One region of the Actinotalea sp. JY-7876 genome, then DNA from elsewhere that is predicted to be linked to it. Evidence: predicted binding sites of a transcription regulator. Region 1 holds the regulator's gene; each other region holds the start of a gene.
The links. The regulator LexA, encoded in region 1, represses DNA repair genes until DNA is damaged. The targets are predictions, from matches to a motif close to TCGAACANNTGTTCGA.
Positions count from the first base shown of each region.

Region 2: the regulator LexA is predicted to act here: its motif matches at 2,469-2,484, upstream of H2O74_RS08050 (HNH endonuclease signature motif containing protein).
Region 3: the regulator LexA is predicted to act here: its motif matches at 4,895-4,910, upstream of H2O74_RS04945 (HNH endonuclease signature motif containing protein).

Region 1 is NZ_CP059493.1:1,337,276-1,343,550, forward strand. Features, by position in the region: gene hflX (GTPase HflX) at 1-571, shown strand, start outside; gene H2O74_RS06340 (ATP-dependent DNA helicase) at 624-2,882, shown strand; gene H2O74_RS06345 (L-lactate dehydrogenase) at 2,964-3,953, shown strand; gene lexA (transcriptional repressor LexA) at 3,961-4,725, opposite strand; gene H2O74_RS06355 (LysM peptidoglycan-binding domain-containing protein) at 4,982-5,416, shown strand; gene nrdR (transcriptional regulator NrdR) at 5,545-6,006, shown strand; gene H2O74_RS06365 (hypothetical protein) at 6,073-6,275, shown strand, end outside.
Region 2 is NZ_CP059493.1:1,719,961-1,726,235, reverse strand. Features, by position in the region: gene H2O74_RS08065 (TIGR03885 family FMN-dependent LLM class oxidoreductase) at 1-632, opposite strand, end outside; gene H2O74_RS08060 (App1 family protein) at 725-1,798, shown strand; gene H2O74_RS08055 (GNAT family N-acetyltransferase) at 1,881-2,378, shown strand; gene H2O74_RS08050 (HNH endonuclease signature motif containing protein) at 2,516-3,940, shown strand; gene H2O74_RS08045 (low specificity L-threonine aldolase) at 4,008-5,075, opposite strand; gene H2O74_RS08040 (DUF6421 family protein) at 5,089-6,275, opposite strand, start outside.
Region 3 is NZ_CP059493.1:1,038,932-1,045,206, forward strand. Features, by position in the region: gene H2O74_RS04935 (pyruvate dehydrogenase) at 1-1,090, opposite strand, end outside; gene H2O74_RS04940 (NYN domain-containing protein) at 1,240-3,246, shown strand; gene H2O74_RS04945 (HNH endonuclease signature motif containing protein) at 3,392-4,864, opposite strand; gene H2O74_RS04950 (SMP-30/gluconolactonase/LRE family protein) at 5,108-5,950, shown strand; gene H2O74_RS04955 (trimeric intracellular cation channel family protein) at 5,938-6,275, opposite strand, start outside.

The DNA of each region.
Region 1 (6,275 bases):
CGCCACGCTCGACCCGACGGTGCGGCGGGCGCAGACCCCGGACGGCCGCGCCTACACGCTGACGGACACGGTGGGCTTCGTGCGCTCGCTGCCCACCCAGCTGGTCGAGGCCTTCCGCTCGACCCTCGAGGAGGTCGGCGAGAGCGACGTCCTGCTGCACGTCGTGGACGTCTCCCACCCGGACCCGGAGGGGCAGGTCGCCGCCGTGCGGGCCGTGCTGGCGGAGATCGAGGGCGCGGAGTCGATCCCCGAGATCGTCGTGCTCAACAAGGCCGACGTGGCGGACCCGGACGTCGTCGTGCGCATGCGCCGTCGCGAGCCCCGCTCCGTGGTCGTCTCGGCGCACACGGGGGCCGGCATCGACCAGCTCCGCGAGATCATCGCGGCGGCGCTGCCCCAGCCCCGCGAGGCGGTCGAGCTCGTGGTGCCCTACCAGCGGGGCGACCTCGTGAGCCGGGCGCACTCCGAGGGGGAGGTCGAGTCGACCGAGCACACCGAGGTCGGCACGCTCCTGCGGGGGCGCGTGGACGCCGAGCTCGCCGCCGAGCTGCGCGCGGCGGCGGCGGGCTGAGCCGCCTGTGGTCGGTGCCGGCGAGGGCCCGCCCGCGCCGTAGGCTGCGTCGGTGAGTGCAGCACCACGGCCGGCGGCCGAGCCCTCGTCGGCTGCCGCGCAGGAGGACACCTCCCTGCTGCTCGACCGCGCGGTCGCGGCACTCGGCGGCCGGCGCCGCGACGGCCAGCACGACATGGCCCGGGCGGTCGCCCGCTCGCTCGACAGCGGCGAGCACCTGCTGGTGCAGGCGGGGACCGGGACCGGCAAGTCGCTCGGCTACCTCGTGCCGGCGGTGCGGCACGCCGTCCTCGCGGACGAGCGGGTGATCGTCTCGACGGCGACGCTCGCCCTCCAGCGCCAGGTGATGACGCGCGACCTGCCGCTGGTCGCGGACGCGGTGGCCCCGCACCTGCCCCGCGCGCCCCGCATCGCGCTGCTCAAGGGGTGGCACAACTACCTCTGCCTGCAGAAGGTCGCCGGCGGCTACCCGCAGGACGAGCCGGGCACGCTCTTCGACGCGCTGGGGGAGGCGCCCGGCGCGGCGGACCACCCGGCGGCGGGCACCGACGGCGCCGCTCGGCCCGGACCCGGTGACCTCGGGCGGCAGGTGCTCCGGCTGCGCGAGTGGGCCGAGGAGACCGCGACCGGCGACCGGGACGACCTCGTGCCCGGTGTGCCGGACCGCGCGTGGCGCCAGGTCTCGGTGACCGCGATGGAGTGCCTGGGCAGCTCGTGCGCGATGCTCGAGCAGTGCTTCCCGGAGCGGGCGCGCCGGGCATCGCGCGAGGCCGACGTCGTGGTGACGAACCACGCGATGCTCGGGATCGCGGCGGGCGGGTCGCCGAACGTCCTGCCCGAGCACGACGTCCTGGTGGTCGACGAGGCGCACGAGCTCATCGACCGGGTCACGGCGCAGGCCACGGCCGAGCTGTCCGCCGCCACGGTCGAGCACGCCGCGCGGCTGGCACGGCGCCACGGCGGCGTGCCCACGACGGATCTCGACGTCGCGGGCCAGGACCTCGGTGCCGCGCTCGCGGAGGCACCCGAGGGTCGCTTCCGGGGTGGGCTCCCGCCGGACCTCGCCGCGTCCGTCGCCGCGGTCCGCGATGCCGCCCGCGCCCTGCTCACGCTGCTCAAGCCCGAGCCGGGCACGACGGCGCCGTCGGCCGAGGGCGGACGCAAGATGGCCGCGTCCGCGGTGCTCACCGTCTTCGAGATCGCTGAGCGGATGACGGGCGACCCGGTACGCGACGGTCGGGACGTGGTGTGGTGCGCGCGCGGCGGGGAGGGCTGGGGCCGCTCCGCCGGGGTCTCCCGGCTGCACGCAGCGCCCCTGGCCGTGGCGGGTCTCGTGCGCTCCAACCTCCTCGCCGGCCGGACCGCCGTGCTCACCTCCGCCACGCTCACGCTCGGCGGCAGCTTCGTGCCGCTCGCGCGCTCCGTGGGGCTCGACGCCGCCCCGGGCGACGCCGCGTCCGACGCCGCACCCGCCGCGCCCGTCGCCGGCACCGCGGCCGGCGCCGACGCGGTCCGGCGCGGCACCGAGCCGGCCGCGCCGGAGGTCGCGGAGGACGTCGCGCCGGATGCCGCACGCGCGGCGGCGACGACGCCCGGGCCGATGCGCTGGCACGGGGTCGACGTCGGCAGCCCGTTCGACTACCCGCGCGCGGGGATCCTCTACGTCGCCCGGCACCTGCCGGCCCCGGGGCGCGAGCCCACGACCGACGCCCAGCTCGACGAGATCGCCTCGCTCGTCACCGCGGCCGGCGGCGCGACGCTCGGCCTGTTCTCCTCGCGCCGGGCCGCGGTGGCGGCCGCGGAGGCGATGCGCGAGCGCCTCGACGTCCCGGTCCTGTGCCAGGGCGACGACCAGCTGCCGACGCTCGTCGAGCGGTTCACGCAGGACGACGCGACGTGCCTGTTCGGCACCCTCTCGCTCTGGCAGGGGGTCGACGTCCCGGGCCCGACGTGCCGCCTGGTGCTGATCGACCGCATCCCGTTCCCGCGCCCGGACGACCCGGTGCGCTCCGCGCGCACCGAGGCGGTCGAGCGTGGCGGCGGCAACGGCTTCATGGCGGTCTCCGCGACGCACGCCGCCCTGCTGCTGGCGCAGGGCGCGGGGCGCCTCGTGCGGACCGACGCCGACCGCGGGGTGGTGGCAGTGCTCGACCCGCGGCTGGCGACGGCGCGCTACGGGCAGTTCCTGTCCCGGACCATGCCGCCCTTCTGGCAGACCACCGACGGCGGCGTCGCGCGCGCGGCGCTGGCCCGGCTCGCCGCACAGGCCGGCGGGCCGGCGATCACCCGGGGGCCGGACGCCGCCCCGTAGGGTGGCAGGCACGACCCGACGAACGAGAGGCGACGGCTCATGGCGGACGTGGCAGGACGTGTCGAGCACGAGCACGACGACATGGGGCTCGACGCGTCCCCGACCGGGCGCCGCACCACCAAGCTCGCGGTGGTCGGCGCGGGATCGGTCGGCTCGACCATGGCCTACGCGGCCCTCATGCGCGGGGCCGCGCGCTCCGTGGCGCTCTACGACATCAACACGGCGAAGGTCGAGGCCGAGGCGCTCGACATCGGCCACGGCATCCAGTTCATGCCGATGGCCGACGTGGTCGGGTCCGACGACATCCAGGTCTGCGCCGGTGCCGACGTCGTGGTCGTCACCGCGGGCGCCAAGCAGAAGCCCGGGCAGAGCCGCCTGGACCTCGCCGAGGCGACGATCGGGCTCGTGCGCGGGATGCTCCCGGACCTGGTCGCGGTCGCGCCGGACGCCGTGTACGTCATGGTCACGAACCCGGTCGACATCGTCACGTACGCCGCGCTGAAGTTCTCCGGCCTGCCGCCGAACCAGATGTTCGGCTCCGGCACGGTGCTCGACTCCTCGCGGCTGCGCTACCTGCTCGCGCAGCACACCGGCATCGCGGTGCAGAACGTGCACGCGTACATCGCGGGCGAGCACGGCGACTCCGAGATCCCGCTGTGGAGCTCGGCGACCATCGGCGCCGTGCCCCTGATGGAGTGGCCGGGCGTGCCCGGGCCCAACGGCACGGTCGTCGGCCGGCTCGAGGCCGCGGACCGCCAGCGGATCGCGGAGGAGGTCGTGAACTCCGCCTACCGGATCATCGCGGGCAAGGGCGCGACCAACTACGCGGTGGCCCTCGCGGGCTCACGCATCATCGAGGCCGTGCTGGGCGACGAGCGCCGGGTGCTCCCGGTGTCCTCGCTCCTGGAGGACTACCGCGGCATCTCCGACGTGTGCCTGTCGGTCCCGTCCGTGGTGGGCCGAGACGGCGTGGCCGCCCGGCTCGAGATCCCGCTGTCCGACGAGGAGCTGGCAGGGCTGCGCCGGTCCGCCGACCAGATCCGCGCCGTCGCGCGGCAGTTCGGGCTCTGACCGGGGGTCACAGGCTCCGCAGCACGCTCACCACGCGCCCGAGCACGACGGCGTCGTCGCCCGGGATCGGCTCGTAGGCGGCGTTCTGCGGCAGCAGCCAGACGTGGCCGTCCGCACGCCGTAGCGTCTTCACGGTCGCCTCGCCGTCGATCATGGCCGCGACGATCTCGCCGTTCTCGGCCACGGGCTGGCGCCGGACCACGACCCAGTCGCCGTCGCAGATGGCGGCCTCGATCATCGAGTCGCCCGCGACCTTGAGCAGGAACAGCTCTCCCTCGCCGACGAGCTGGCGGGGCAGCGGGAAGACGTCCTCGACGACCTGCTCGGCGAGGATCGGGCCGCCGGCCGCGATGCGACCCACGACCGGCACGTACGACGGCGCCGGGGCGGCGTCGTGCATGCCGGTCTCGTCGACGGGCACGCCGCCCCGGTCGGCGCCGAGCCGGCTGATGGCCCGCGAGTCGTCGGGCTGCACGACCTCGATGGCGCGCGGACGGTGCGGGTCGCGCCGCAGGTAGCCCTTGCGCTCGAGCACGGTGAGCTGGTGCTTGACCGAGGACGGGCTCGTCAGCCCGACCGCCTCGCCGATCTCCCGCATGCTCGGCGGGTAGCCCCGCCGCTCGACGCTCGACCGGATCGTCTCGAGCACGAGGCGCTGGCGGGGCGTGAGCCCGTCGCCGCCCGCGGCGGCGTCCGGCAGCGCGGTCACCGACGCGAGGTCACCGCCCGGCTGCTGGTCGGTGCCCGACGGGGGTGTGGTCCTGGGCGCCATGACGGCCTCCGTGTCTCTCGGGCGATGTCTCTCGGGCGATGTCTTCTCGGGCGACCGGCCCTGCGACGGGTCGTGTCAGTGCCTCGTGATGGTCTCTCGTCGTGCCTCCACCTTAGGGGCGCGATGCCGCGTGATCAAACATCTGTTCGAGCGTGTCTCGACACGGTGGGTGGCCCGTGGTAGACATCGTACAGACGTTCGACGTACAGCCGTTCGACGGACACGCGTTCGAATCGCTCGACGAAGGGGAGACGCCATGACGGCGATCATGTGGGACCACGAGCCCGTCCTGTCCGTCCGCACGCCCGCCGCACGCACGACGGCCGGACGCACGACGGCCGGCCGCACGACGACCCGGCGCGTCCCGGAGGTCCGGGCCGCCGACGGGCGGGCCCAGGGCGGGCACCTGCGCCTCACGCGCCGTGGCCGGCTGACGGTCTGGCTGGTCGCGGCCGCCGCCGGGGCGGGCGTCGTGCTCTCGGCCCAGGCCGCCGGCGCGGACTCTCCCGCGGCCGCCCAGCCCGTGGTCACGCACGTCGTCGCGCCGGGCGAGACGCTCTGGGAGATCGCCGGGGGCGTCGCGGCGCCGGGCCAGGACCGTCGCGACGTCGTCGCCGACCTCGTCCAGCTCAACGCGCTGGGCGGTGCGGAGCTCCAGGTCGGGCAGCAGATCCTCGTGCCGCAGCCCTGATCCCCAGCCCTGACTCCGCAGCGCTGATCCCGCCGCCCTGGCCCCCAGCGTCCGTGACCACCGCGGTTCGCAGCGCGGTGCCCGCCGACGGTACGGTGTGGCGGTCAGCCGGAGGAGGTGGAGGCGCGATGCACTGCCCGTTCTGCCGGCACAGCGACTCCCGCGTGGTCGACTCGCGCACGTCCGACGACGGCGCCTCGATCCGGCGCCGGCGGCAGTGCCCGAACTGCCAGCGCCGCTTCACCACGTTGGAGACGGCCTCGCTCTCGGTGGTCAAGCGGTCCGGGGTGACCGAGTCGTTCAGCCGCGAGAAGATCGTCAACGGCGTCCGCAAGGCCTGTCAGGGGCGCCCCGTGAGCGAGGACGACCTCGCCCTGCTGGCGCAGCGCGTCGAGGAGAACCTCCGCAGCACCGGCACGGCCGAGCTCGACGCCCACGAGATCGGGCTGTCGATCCTCGGCCCGCTCCGCGAGCTCGACGAGGTGGCGTACCTGCGCTTCGCGAGCGTCTACCAGGCGTTCGAGTCGCTGGACGACTTCGAGGCCGCCATCACGGCGCTGCGCGCCGAGCACGGCGACCGTCCCGCCTGAGCGTCATCCGGTCGCGCCGCGTGGGTGCCTCTGCGACGCTTGTCCGGTCACGAGACGGGAGGCGCGATGACCGACGCCGCTGCGGGCCGCACGTCCCCCGCCACCGGTGGGCTGGACCGCGCGGCCCTGTCGACCTACCTCAACGACCATCTCGCCGGCGCCGTGGCCGGCTCGCATCGCATGCGCCGGACGGCCGAGGCGCTCGCCCGGACCCCGGTGGGCCCGGGACTGACCCGCGTGGCGGACGAGGTCGAGGGCGAGCGGGAGGA
Region 2 (6,275 bases), 380 kb from region 1:
AGCGGGCCACGCCCGCCCTCCTCCCGGTAGGCGCCGATGAGCTCCCGGAGCACGTCGTGGGGCTGGTTGATGGTGATGAGGCCGTCGGCCCACGTCGCGGCGCGCCGCGCGGTCGCCACCGTGACGGCCGGGCCGATGAGGGCCGGAGGCTCCTCCGGCAGGGTCCAGATGCGCGCGCGGTCCACGGTGACGAGGCCGTGGTGGGTGACCTCCTCACCCGCGAGCAGGCGGCGGATCACCCCGACGGTCTCGACGAGGCGGTCGTCGCGCACCTCCTTGACGGGCCACGGGTCGCCGGTGATGTGCTCGTTCGCGTTCTCCCCGGAGCCGAGCGCGGCCCAGAACCGGCCCGGGAACATCGCGGCGAGGGTGGCCGCGGCCTGGGCGATGATCGCGGGGTGGTACCGCTGACCGGGCGCGTTGACGACACCGAAGCGCAGTGAGGTCGTGGCCAGCGCGGCGCCGAGCCAGGACCAGGCGAAGCCCGAGTGGCCCTGCCGGGCGCTCCACGGTGCGAAGTGGTCGGAGCACATGGCGGCGTCGAAGCCGGCCTGCTCCGCCTGCTGGACCGCGCGCAGCAGCGCGGCGGGGTGGACCTGCTCGTGCGAGGCGTGGAATCCGATGATGGTCACGGCGACGTGTCTACCGGGCTCGGGCGCGCGGCGCGCGTCCAGCGAGCGGCCCAGGGCGCGCGCGGGCGCGTCCGATGCCAGACTCGTGACGCGTGAGCAACCAGACCGGCAGCAGCCGCCCCCACCGTGCCGCACGCCTCGAGGACCGGCTGAACGGCTTCCTCGTGGACCAGCTCGACCACCGGGGGTGGGTGCCGCGCATCGAGCCCTACACCGGCTACGGCGCACCCGGGTGGGTCCGGATCATGGCGCGCGCGCTCCTCGCCCCGCCCGGGACGACGGCCGGCGAGGCCACCGAGCGCGATCCCGAGTCGGCCCAGCGCGCGGTCCGCGGCTGGCGGTCCTTCCTCACGGCCCAGGTCGCGGACGTCGAGGTCGAGGTGCAGGTCGGCAGCCGGACGCACACGGTGCGCTCGGACCGCGGCGGCTACGTCGACACCGTCGTCGAGGCGGACCTCGAGCCCGGCTGGGGCCAGGCGACGCTCACCCTCGGCGGCCGCAGCATCACGGCGCCCCTGCTCATCGTCGGTGCGGACCAGCGCACCGCGCTCGTGAGCGACATCGACGACACCGTCATGGTCACCGCGCTCCCCCGGCCCATGCTCGCCGCGTACAACAGCATGGTGCTGCACGAGAACGCGCGGCGCGTCGTGCCGGGCATGTCCGCGTTCTACCGGCGGTGGGGCGCCGCGAACCCCGGCGCGCCGACCTTCTACCTCTCGACCGGTGCGTGGAACGTCGCGCCCGCGATCCGCCGGTTCCTCGAGCGCCACGGGTACCCGTCGGGTCCGCTGCTGCTGACCGACTGGGGCCCGACCAACACGGGCTGGTTCCGCAGCGGGCAGCACCACAAGCGCGAGACGCTCCGCCGCCTGATGACGGAGTTCCCGCACATCCGGTGGGTGCTCGTGGGCGACGACGGCCAGCACGACCCGCAGATCTACGGCGACATCGCCGCGGAGCACCCGGACCGGGTCGAGCTCATCGCGATCCGGCAGCTGACCCCGGCGGAGCAGGTCCTCGCGCACGGCACCCCGACGCCGGCCGAGGACGACGACCTCGGTCGGCGTGGCGACACGGCCGCCGTCGTACACGGCGGGGACGGCAACGAGATCGCGCTGAAGCTGGTGGACGCGGGCCTGCTGCCCGCGGCCGGGCAGGGCTGACGGCGCACGCCTCCGGGTGGTCGCGTGGCCGCCTCTGGGATATCGCGTGGCCGCGCGTCTTTGCCCTCTCTAGTGTCACGGGATGACGCCTGCTGTGACCGTGCGGCCCGCGGTGGTCGCCGACGCCCCCGAGATGGCGCGTGTGCACGTCGACTCCTGGCGCCAGACCTACCGCGGACTCATGCCGGACTCGGTGCTGGACGACCCGGAGCTCCTCCGGAGGCGCGAGCACTTCTGGACCGTCGGCCTCACCGACGAGCGCTACCGCGGCAACCGCGTCGCCGTGTCGGAGATCGACGGCGCGGTCGTCGGCATCGCGATGTCCGGACCGGCCCGCGACCCGGACGCCACCTGGAGCCGACAGCTGTTCGTGCTCTACGTGGATGCCGCGCACCACGGCTCAGGTGCCGGCGCGGCGTTGCTGGACGCGGTCCTGGACCCCGACGAGGGCGTCGCCGCCTGGGTGGCGGACCCCAACCCGCGCGCGCAGGCCTTCTACCGCAAGCACGGCTTCGCGCCCGACGGGCGGAGCACGACGGAGATGGACGTGCGGCAGGTGCGGTTCGTGCGCGGCGTGTGACGGGCGCTCCTGCCGGCCGACGAGGGCTGTGCGCGGCCGGGTCGGTTGTGTCCGGATCTCGGGCGGCGCATGGTGCGTGTCGGTGGCCATTAGTACACTAGTTCGATCAGGGGCGAACCGGTGCACAGGGGGTCGAGATGGGCGAGGCGGGTGGGATCGGGGTCGAGGGCCTCGACGCGCTGCTCGCCCGGCTGCGTGCGGACGCCGCCGCGTTGGCGGGGATGGCGCTGGGTTCGCTGGAGGGGCCGCGGGCGGCCGCGGTGCGTAGGGACCTGCGGGTGGTCGGAGACCAGATCCACCTGGCTGCCTCGGTCCTGCTCGCAGCGGTGGAGGCGGACGGGCGCTGGGCGCTAGGTGGGGCGGACCGCACGGTGGCGGGGCACGTCGCGCGCCGTGAGGGCATCGCCTACGGGGACGCGGCCCGCCAGGCCCAGCTCGGCCGGGCCATGGGCGAACTGCCCGTGGTGCGCGAGGCGGTGGCGTCCGGGGAGATCACCCGGGGTCACGCCGAGGCGTTGAGCCGGCTGGTGTCCTCCCCCGCCCGGCGCGCCGCCTTGGCCAGCGACCTGCCCGACCGCAATGAGGCGTTCTTCGTCGAGCAGGCCAAACGCCTGGGTGTCGACGAGTTCCGCCGCCTGACCAGTCGCATGGCCACGAAGCTCGACGACCAGGCCGCCGAGCGTGAGCACCGCCAGGCCGTCGCCCGCCAGCGCCTGACCTTGACCCCGCGCGGGGACGGCGTCACGGTCGCGGGGTTCCTCACCCACGAGAACGGTCAGCTCCTGGCCACCGCCGTCCGATCCATCGCCGGCGTGCCCGCGAAAGACGACCAGCGACCCGTTGAGCAGCGCCAGGCCGAAGCCCTGGTCGACCTCGCCCGGCTGGTCCTGGACCAGGGCCTGACCGGTGTCGGGGCCCAGGTTCGCCCGCACCTGAACGTCCACGTCTCCTGGGACACCTTCCAACGCCTGGCCACCGACGCGGCCGCCCGCGACGGCGACGGCGCACCCGCCCGGCGCACCGGGCTCGAAACCGATCTCCTCGACCCCGCCGAGCTCGACTCCGGCGACCCGGTCCCGCCCTCGGTCCTGGCGCGCATCGCCTGCGACTCCGAGGTCACTCGGATCGTGTTCGGACCCGACCGGCAGATCCTCAACGTCGGCCAAACCCGACGCACCTACACCAAACAACTCCGCCGCGCGGTCATCGCCCGCGACCGGCACTGCCAGTACCCCGGATGCACCGCACGACCCGCCCTGGGCGACATCCACCACATCCGGTGGTGGTCACGCGGCGGCGACACCTCCACCGACAACGGCGTCCTGTTGTGCTGGCACCACCACGACCACGTCCACACCCACGACCTACGGATCACCCGAGTCCCGCACGGGTTCGAGTTCCGACACCCCGACGGCCGACCCGCTGTCCTGCCCGAGCACGCACCCGGCGCGCCACCGGGCCGCATCGCCGTCGATGCCCCGGACAGAGGGGCGAGCGGGCCTCCGGGCGAGAACGTGGGGCTCTTCGACGAGACGACGTTCGTCGACGCGCCGGCCGCATGAGCCGAACGGCCCGGCGAGGTGGGAGGGGAATGCCCGGTGCCGGGGCTCGCCCTTGCTCCCGAGCGCCTCAGCCGGCGGGCTGGTCCTCGCGGGCGAGCTCCTCGCGGAGCGCGGTGGCGAACGCGTCGACGTCGGCCTCGGTGGTGTCGAAGGCGCACATCCACCGCACCTCGCCGCGCGCGCGGTTCCAGTCGTAGAAGCGGAAGCGCTCACGGAGCCGGTCGGCCGCGCCGACCGGCAGCGCCGCGAACACCGCGTTCGACTCGACGCGCTGGACGACCTCGACGCCCGGCAGCGGCACGACCGCATCACGCAGGCGCAGCGCCATCGCGTTCGCGTGCTGCGCGGACCGCAACCACAGGTCGCCCTCGAGCAGGGCCACGAGCTGCGCGGAGAGGAAGCGCATCTTGGAGCCCAGCTGCATGTTCATCTTGCGCAGGTAGGGCAGCCCCTGCGCGGCCTCCGGGTTCAGGACGACGACGGCCTCGGCGCCGAGCAGGCCGTTCTTCGTCCCGCCGAACGAGAGCACGTCCACGCCGACGTCCGTCGTGAGCGCCCGCAACGGCACGCCGAGCGTCGCGGCGGCGTTGGCCAGCCGCGCGCCGTCGAGGTGGACCCGCATGCCGAGCGAGTGGGCGTGGTCGCACAGGGCGCGCAGCTCGTCGGGCGTGTAGCAGGTGCCGAGCTCCGTCGTCTGGGTGAGCGAGACGACGAGCGGCTGTGCCCGGTGCTCGTCGCCCCAGCCCCACGCCTGCCGGTCGACGAGCTCGGGCGTCAGCTTGGCGTCCGGCGTCGGCACCGTGAGGAGCTTGATGCCCGCGACGCGCTCGGGCGCGCCGTTCTCGTCCGTGTGGATGTGGGCGTTCTCGCTGCACACCACCGCGCCCCACGGCGGCAGCATGGCCTGGAGCGACAGCACGTTCGCGCCGGTCCCCGTGAACACCGGGAAGACCTCGACCTCGCGCCCGAGGTGGGCCGCCATGACCTCCCGCAGGCGCGCGGTGTAGACGTCCTCGCCGTAGGAGACCTGGTGTCCCCCGTTGGCGTCGACGAGGGCCTGCAGGATCTCGGGGTGGGCGCCGGCGTAGTTGTCGGACGCGAAGCTCGTGGCGGCGGGGTCGTGCAGCGTGGTCACGCGGTGAATCCTCTCACCGCCCCGTGATGCCCGCGGTCGAGCCCACCACGTCGCCGATGCGCCGCGTCAGGGCCTCGTAGAACATCGACAGCGGGAACTCGTCCGGCAGCACCGCGTCCGTGAGGCCCTTGAGGGGGCCGTCGAGCGGCAGCGCGTCGGCGCCCTTCGCCCAGGTGGACGACGGGTGCGGCGTGAGGGTGGCGGAGACGAGCCCGTACGCGGCGAGCCAGTGCGACACCTTGGGCCGGTCGATCGAGCGCCAGTACAGGTCCTCGATCTCGCGGCCGAGCGCGAGCACCACGTCCGGCAGGCCCTCCCAGTCGATCGAGAGCCGGTTGTCCGTCCAGTGCAGGACGTGGTGCTGGTGCAGCCACGCGAACAGCAGCTGCCCGCCCAGGCCGTCGTAGTTCCGCACCCGGCTGCCGGTGATCGCGAACCGGAAGATGCGGTCGAAGACGACCGCGTACTGCACGAGGCGGGCGTGCGGCACCTCGTCCTGCAGGCGCACCGCCTCCCGGAAGGCGACGAGGTCGCAGCGCAGCTCCTCGAGCGCGTAGAGGAAGTACGGCATCCGCTGCTTGATCATGAACGGGTCGAACGGCAGGTCCCCGCGCATGTGGGTGCGGTCGTGGATGAGGTCCCACATGACGAAGGTCTCCTCGGCCAGGCGCTGGTCCGCCAGGAGCCGGGCCGCGTCCGGCGGCAGCGACAGCCGCGTCGTCTCCGCCGCCGCCCGGACCACCCGCCGGAAGCGCGCCGCCTCGCGGTCCGCGAAGATCGCGCCCCACGTGAACGTGGGCACCGCGCGCATCGCGACCGTCTCGGGGAAGAGCACCGCCGAGTTGGTGTCGTACCCCGCCGTGAAGTCGACGAAGCGGATGGGCACGAACATCGCGTTCGAGTAGTCCCCCGCCTCGAGCTCGGCGACGAACTCCGGCCACACCACCTCGACGAGCACCGCCTCGAGGTGCCGGTCCGGGCTGCCGTTCTGCGTGTACATCCCGAAGACCACGAGGTGCTGGAGCCCGTCGATCCGGTGCCGCTGCGGCTGGAAGGCGACGAGCGAGTCGAGGAAGTCCGGCACGAGGAAGCCGCCGTCGGCCCAGCGGGCCAGGTCGACGTCGAGGGCCGCCAGGTAGTCGTCGTCGTGCGGGAACCATGGGCGCAGCGCGGCGACCGCGGCGCGGACGGCGTCGACGG
Region 3 (6,275 bases), 300 kb from region 1:
CGTCGTCCGCCGCGAGGTCGTCGAGCTGCGCCGCGACGTACTCCGGGTGGATCGGGCGCATCGTGGGCACCTCGCGGGCGTAGGCGCCGACGACCTTCTCGAGCGCGCTCGCGTGCGCGCGCAGCATCTCGTCGAGGAACCGGCGGTCGCTCTTCGGCTCCAGGAGCGGCAGAAGCGCCCGGATGGTCGCGCCGACGTCGCCGACGACGGCGACGTCGAGCGGGGTGCGGCGGCCCAGGCGCGCCGGGTCGGCGTCGACCTGGGCCGTGCGCCGCTGGGGCAGGAAGTTCGCGTACGGGAAGTCGGTGCCCAGGAGCACCAGGAGGTCCGCCTCGTGCGTCGCCTTGTGCGCGGCGCCGTACCCGAGGAGCCCGCTCATGCCGACGTCGAAGGCGTTGTCGTACTGGATCCACTCCTTGCCGCCCAGCGCGTGCGCGACCGGGGCGTGGACGGCGCCGGCGAGCTGCATCACCTCGGCGTGCGCGTCGCGGGTGCCCGCGCCGCAGAACAGCGTGACGGTGCCCGCGGCGTTGATGGCGTCGGCGAGGGCCCGGACCTGCTCGGGCGGCGGCGCGACGGGGGACGGGCCGGGGGCGAGGACGCTCGGCGGCACCGGGTCCGTGGCGGGCATGCCGGCGACGTCGCCCGGCAGGACCATCACCGACACGCCGCGGCGGCCCAGCGCGGTCTGGATCGCGATGCGCGCGGCGCGCGGCATCTGCTCGGCCGTGACGATCTCGCACCACTCGCTGCAGTCCTGGAACGTGCGGTCGGGGTGCGTCTCCTGGAAGAAGCCCGTCCCGATCTCGGCGGACTGGATGTGCGACGCGATCGCCAGCACCGGGGCGCCGCTGCGCTGCGCGTCGTACAGGCCCTGGACGAGGTGGGTGTTGCCGGGCCCGCAGCTGCCCGCGCACACCGCGAGCCGGCCCGTGATCTGGGCCTCGGCGGCGGCCGCGAACGCGCCCGCCTCCTCGTTGCGCACGTGGACCCACTCGATCCCGTCGGTCCGGCGGATGGCGTCGACGACGGGGTTGAGGCTGTCGCCGACCACGCCGTAGACGCGCTCGACGCCCGCGGCACGCAGCATCTGGACGAGCTGGAGGGCGATGGTCGGCTGCGCCACGGGTTGCTCCTCGGTGGGTGCGGCGCGCGTGACGGGTGGCCGGCGCGCCGTCGGGCCACCGTAACCAGGGGGTCGCGGTGCCGCGATCGGGCCGGGCACGAGAGGATGCACCGGTGAGCACCGACATCGCGTACCCCGAGAACGGTCGACGACTGCGCTGCGCGCTGTTCGTCGACTTCGACAACGTCTACATCGGACTGCGGCGCCTGGACCCCGCGGCCGCCGAGGCCTTCGCGAGCCAGCCGGGTCACTGGCTGTCCGCGCTCGAGACCGGCAGCGACGCCGACGGCGACTTCACGCGGCGCTTCCTGGTCCGGGCCTGCTACCTCAATCCGTCCGTGTTCTCGCAGTTCCGGCCGAACTTCACGCGCGCCGGCTTCCAGGTGGTCGACTGCCCGTCGCTGACCCAGCAGGGCAAGAGCAGCGCCGACATCAGCCTCGTGCTCGACGCCGTCGACGCGCTCGCGGCGTCCACGCACTACGACGAGTTCGTCCTGATGTCGGCGGACGCCGACTTCACGCCGCTCGCCCTGCGGTGGCGTGCGGCGGACCGCAAGGTCACCATCATCACCGCCTCGCCCGCCGCCGCGGCGTACCGCGCGGTCGCCGACACCGTCGTCACCGCGGACGGGCTCGCGGAGATCGTGCGCTTCCCGGAGCCGTCCCTCGCGGACGAGGTCGCACTCGTGGGTGTCGGCGACCTCGCGCTCGCGGCCGAGCCGGCGCGCGCCGGCGCGTCCCGCGGCCGCGGGGGCCGGGGGCGTGGCGGGCGTTCCGGCGCCAAGGCCGCCGCGGGTCAGGCGTCCGACGGCCAGGGGACCGCCGACGCCGTGGACGACGACGCGCTGAACGGTGGGCCCCTGGAGGTCGACGGGCCGCTCGAGGCGGCCGACGCGGCCTCGACGACTGCGTCCTCCACCGGCCGTTCCGGCCGCGGCCGCTCTGCCGCCGCCCGGGCGGCCGTCGCGGCCGCCCTCGGTTCGGCCACCGACGGCGACCAGGCCGAGGCTGCCGAGGCCGACGACGCCTCGGCAGCCGGTGCCGAGCAGACCGCCGCTGCGGGCGGCACGCGGGCCCGCCGGGGTGGTGGCGGCCGACGCAAGGCCGGCACCGCGGCGACCGGTGCCGCCGACGTGGCGGGCGACGACGCCGCCCCGGACGCGGCCTCGGGTTCTGCGAAGCGCGACGAGGCCGGGCCGGAGGCCGCCGTGGGCGACCCCGACGTCGCCGGGGCGACGCCCGAGGAGGCGCCCGCCACGACGGCCCGCCGCCGTGGTTCGCGCCGCGCCACCGCTCCGGCGGGCGGCGCGCGAGCCGCCGGGACGCCCACCGCCGACGCCGACGCCGACTCGGGCGCTGACGCGGGCGCTGACGCCGGCGCCGGCCCCGAGATCGACATCGACGAGTTCGACGACGCCGCCGAGGCACCGCAGGCGCAGCGACAGCAGCGCCGTCAGCAGTCACCGACGCAGTCGCAGGCGCAGTCACCGGCCCGGCGCGCGGTGCTGCGCCAGGTGCGGGGTGCGGACCGCCCGCTGCGAGGTGGGCTCGTGGCCCAGGCGGCCCACAAGGCCGACCCGACCCTGCGCAGCAGCGGCTGGGACGGCACGGGCGGCTTCTTCGGGTGGATCGCGGAGGCGGTGCCCGAAGTGGCGGCGTCACCGGAGCCCGCCCCGGGCTTCGTCTGGGACCCGCGCCGGTTCAGCGAGTCCGACCTGCCCGGAGGCGCCCCCAACCTGCCGCCGCTGCAGCGCCAGGTCGTGGACGTGACCGACGTGCCGAACCTGCCGGCCGACCGGTACCGCGTCCTCATCGCGACCCTCGCCGAGGACGTCGCCGAGCATCCCTTCGACCGCCCGGAGACGGCACGGCGCGTGCACGACGCGTGCCAGGCGGCGGGGGAGCCGATTGGTCGTGCGTCCGTCAACGCCGTGATCGCCGGCGTGCTCTACGCGGGCCTCGACCTCGCGGCGGCGCCGACCGCCCGCGAGGTGGCGGAGACCTGGGCGGAGTACGTCATCGGCCTGTGCCGCGGCGCGCGGATGGAGCTCGACGCGTCGGACGCCGCGGCGATCCGCACCTGGCTCGGCGGCGGCCTGGCGGGTCCTGCGGCCGCCTGAACGGCGCGCGTCCGACGACGCGCGAGCGGCGCGCCCGGGCCCAGCCTCGGGCGCGCCGCGGCCGACAGCCGGTCGCGCCGAACCAGCCGGTCGCGCCGAACCAGCCGGTCGCGCCGAACCAGCCGGTCGCGCTGCGGTCGGCCTGTCACGCCGCGCCCAGGTCGAGGAGCACGGTCTCGCCGCCTGGTGGCGGACGTGTGCCGGTGGCCGGTGGTGCCCCGGAGGCGTGCTCGGGCTGGGCGGCGGGTCTGCCGTCGGGGTGTCGGAACTCGAACCCGTGGGGGACTCGGGTGATGCGTAGGTCGTGGGTGTGGATGTGGTCGTGGTGGTGCCAGCAGAGAAGGATGCCGTTGTCGGTGGAGGTGTCGCCGCCGTGTGACCACCACCGGATGTGGTGGATCTCGCCCAGCGTGGGCGGTGCGGTGCATCCGGGGTACTGGCAGTGGCGGTCGCGGGCGATGACCGCGCGGCGCAGCTGTTTGGTGTAGGTGCGCTCGTCCTGGCCGACGTTGAGGATCTGGCTGTCGGGTCCGAACACGATGCGGGTGACCTGGGAGTCGCACGCGATGCGCTGCAGGACCGAGGCAGGGACGGGTTCGCCGGATTCGAACTCGGCGGGATCGACCAGATCGGTCTCGAGACCCGTGCGCCGCACCTGGTGCGCCGTGCCACCCGCGCTATCCCTGGCGCCCGCGCCGTCCCTGCCACCCGCGCCATCCGTGCCGCCGGTGCCACGAGCGGCCGCCTCGGCGGCGTCGCGGGCCGCGGCGTCGGTGGCCAGGCGCTGGTAGGTCTCCCAGGAGACGTGCACGCTCAGGTGCGGGCGGACCTGGGCCCCGGCACCTGTGAGGCCTCTGTCCAGGACCAGGCGGGCGAGGTCGACCAGGGCTTCGGCCTGGCGCTGCTCGACGGGCCGCTGGTCGTCCTTGGTCGGCACGCCGGCGATGGATCGGACGGCGGTGGCCAGGAGCTGACCGTTCTCGTGGGTGAGGAACCCGCTCAGCGCCAACCCGTCCCCGCGCGGGGTCAGGGTCAGGCGCTGTCGCGCGACGGCCTGGCGGTGCTCACGCTCGGCGGCTTGGTCGTCGAGCTTCGCGGCCATGCGACTGGTCAGGCGCCGGAACTCGTCGACACCCAGGCGGCGCGCTTGGTCGACGAAGAACGCCTCGTTGCGGTCCGGTAGGTCGCTCGCGAGGGCGGCGCGCCTCGCGGGGGAGGACACCAGGCGGCTCAGCGCCTCGGCGTGACCCCGGGTGATCTCCCCGGACGCCACCGCCTCCCGCACGACGGGGAGTTCGCCCATCGCCCGGCCGAGCTGGGCCTGGCGGGCCGCGTCCCCGTAGGCGATGCCCTCACGGCGCGCGACGTGCCCCGCCACCGTGCGGTCCGCCCCACCTAGCGCCCAGCGCCCGTCCGCCTCCACCGCTGCGAGCAGGACCGAGGCAGCCAGGTGGATCTGGTCTCCGACCACCCGCAGGTCCCTACGCACCGCGGCCGCCCGCGGCCCCTCCAGCGAACCCAGCGCCATCGCAGCCAACGCCGCGGCGTCCGCGCGCAGCCGGGCGAGCAGCGCGTCGAGGCCCGCAACCCCCGCCGCCTCGCTCGCCGCCTGGACCATCCCGACCCCCGTGTACCAGTTCGCCCCTGATCGAACTAGTGTACTAACGGCCACTGACACGCACCACGCCCCACCCGGGATCTGGACAATTCGGTCACGGCGCTCCCCGCGAATCCCCGGACCGCCGGAGCCAGCGCGATGCGACCAGGCCCAGCCCGCGAGCCCACTCGAGCCCGCCACCCGAGCCCGCCACCCGAGCCCACCCATGCTGCGCCCGAGCCGCGTCCCCGGCACGATCAAGGCATGAGTCGACTCGAGCAGGTCACCGATGCCGTCGCGTACCACGGCGAGGGCCCCGTCTGGTCCGAGAGCTGGGGCGGCCTCCGCTTCGTGGACATGCTCGCGGGAGACCTCCTCACCCTGCGCGCCGGCGGCGACGTCGACCGGCTGCACGTCGGCGATGTCGCGGCGTTCGTGCGCCCGCGCCGCGGGGGCGGGTACGTCGTCGGCCTGGAGCGCGGCCTGGGACTCGCCGACGGCCCGGACGCCGCCGCCCACCCCCTGCCCGAGATGTGGTCCGACACCGGCCTGCGGATGAACGAGGGCGGCTGCGACCCGGCCGGCAACCTGTACGCCGGCTCCATGCGCTACGACCGCGCGCAGGGCGGCGCGAGCCTGCAGCGCATCGCGCCCGACGGGACCGTCACGACGGTCCTGCCGCACGTCACGATCTCCAACGGCATCGCCTTCAGCCCCGACGGGACCCTCGCCTACTACAACGACACCGACACCGGCCGGACCGACGTGTTCGACGTCGTCGGTGGCGAGCTGCGGGACCGCCGCCCCTTCCGCTCGGGCGACGACGGGCGCCCGGACGGCCTGACCGTCGACGCGGCCGGCAACGTGTGGGTCGCGCTCAACGGCGTCGGTCGCGTGCGCTGCTACGCCCCGACCGGCGAGATCCTGCAGGAGATCCAGCTCCCGGTGCGCCTCGTGACGGCGTGCACGCTCGGCGGACCGGACCTGCGCGACCTCTACGTCACCACGTCCCGCGAGAACCTCGAGGACCCCGAGCCGGAGGCCGGCGCCCTCTTCCGGCTGCGCGTCGACGTGCCGGGCCTGCCGGTCCTGCCCTACGGCGGCTGAGTGGGCTCAGCCCCGCCCACCGGCTGCTCGTCGTCGTCCGGGGGGCGGGCGGCCTCGCCCGGCGCGGCCTCGGGCGGGACCTGCTGGCGCGCGGGATCCGCGCCGCCGACCCGCCGCCGGCGCGGCGGCCGCCACGCGCTCAGGCGGACGGTGTCGGCGTCGGGCAGCGTCCAGCTGCGCCAGCGCGCGACGATGCTGAGCCCCGAGCCGACGACGATCGCCGCGAGCAGGCCGAGGTCGTGCTGCCCGACGTGGTTCAGCCCGAGCATCGCGAGGCACGCGAAGACCGCCGACGTCGCGTAGAGCGTGTTGCCGCCGAAGATGG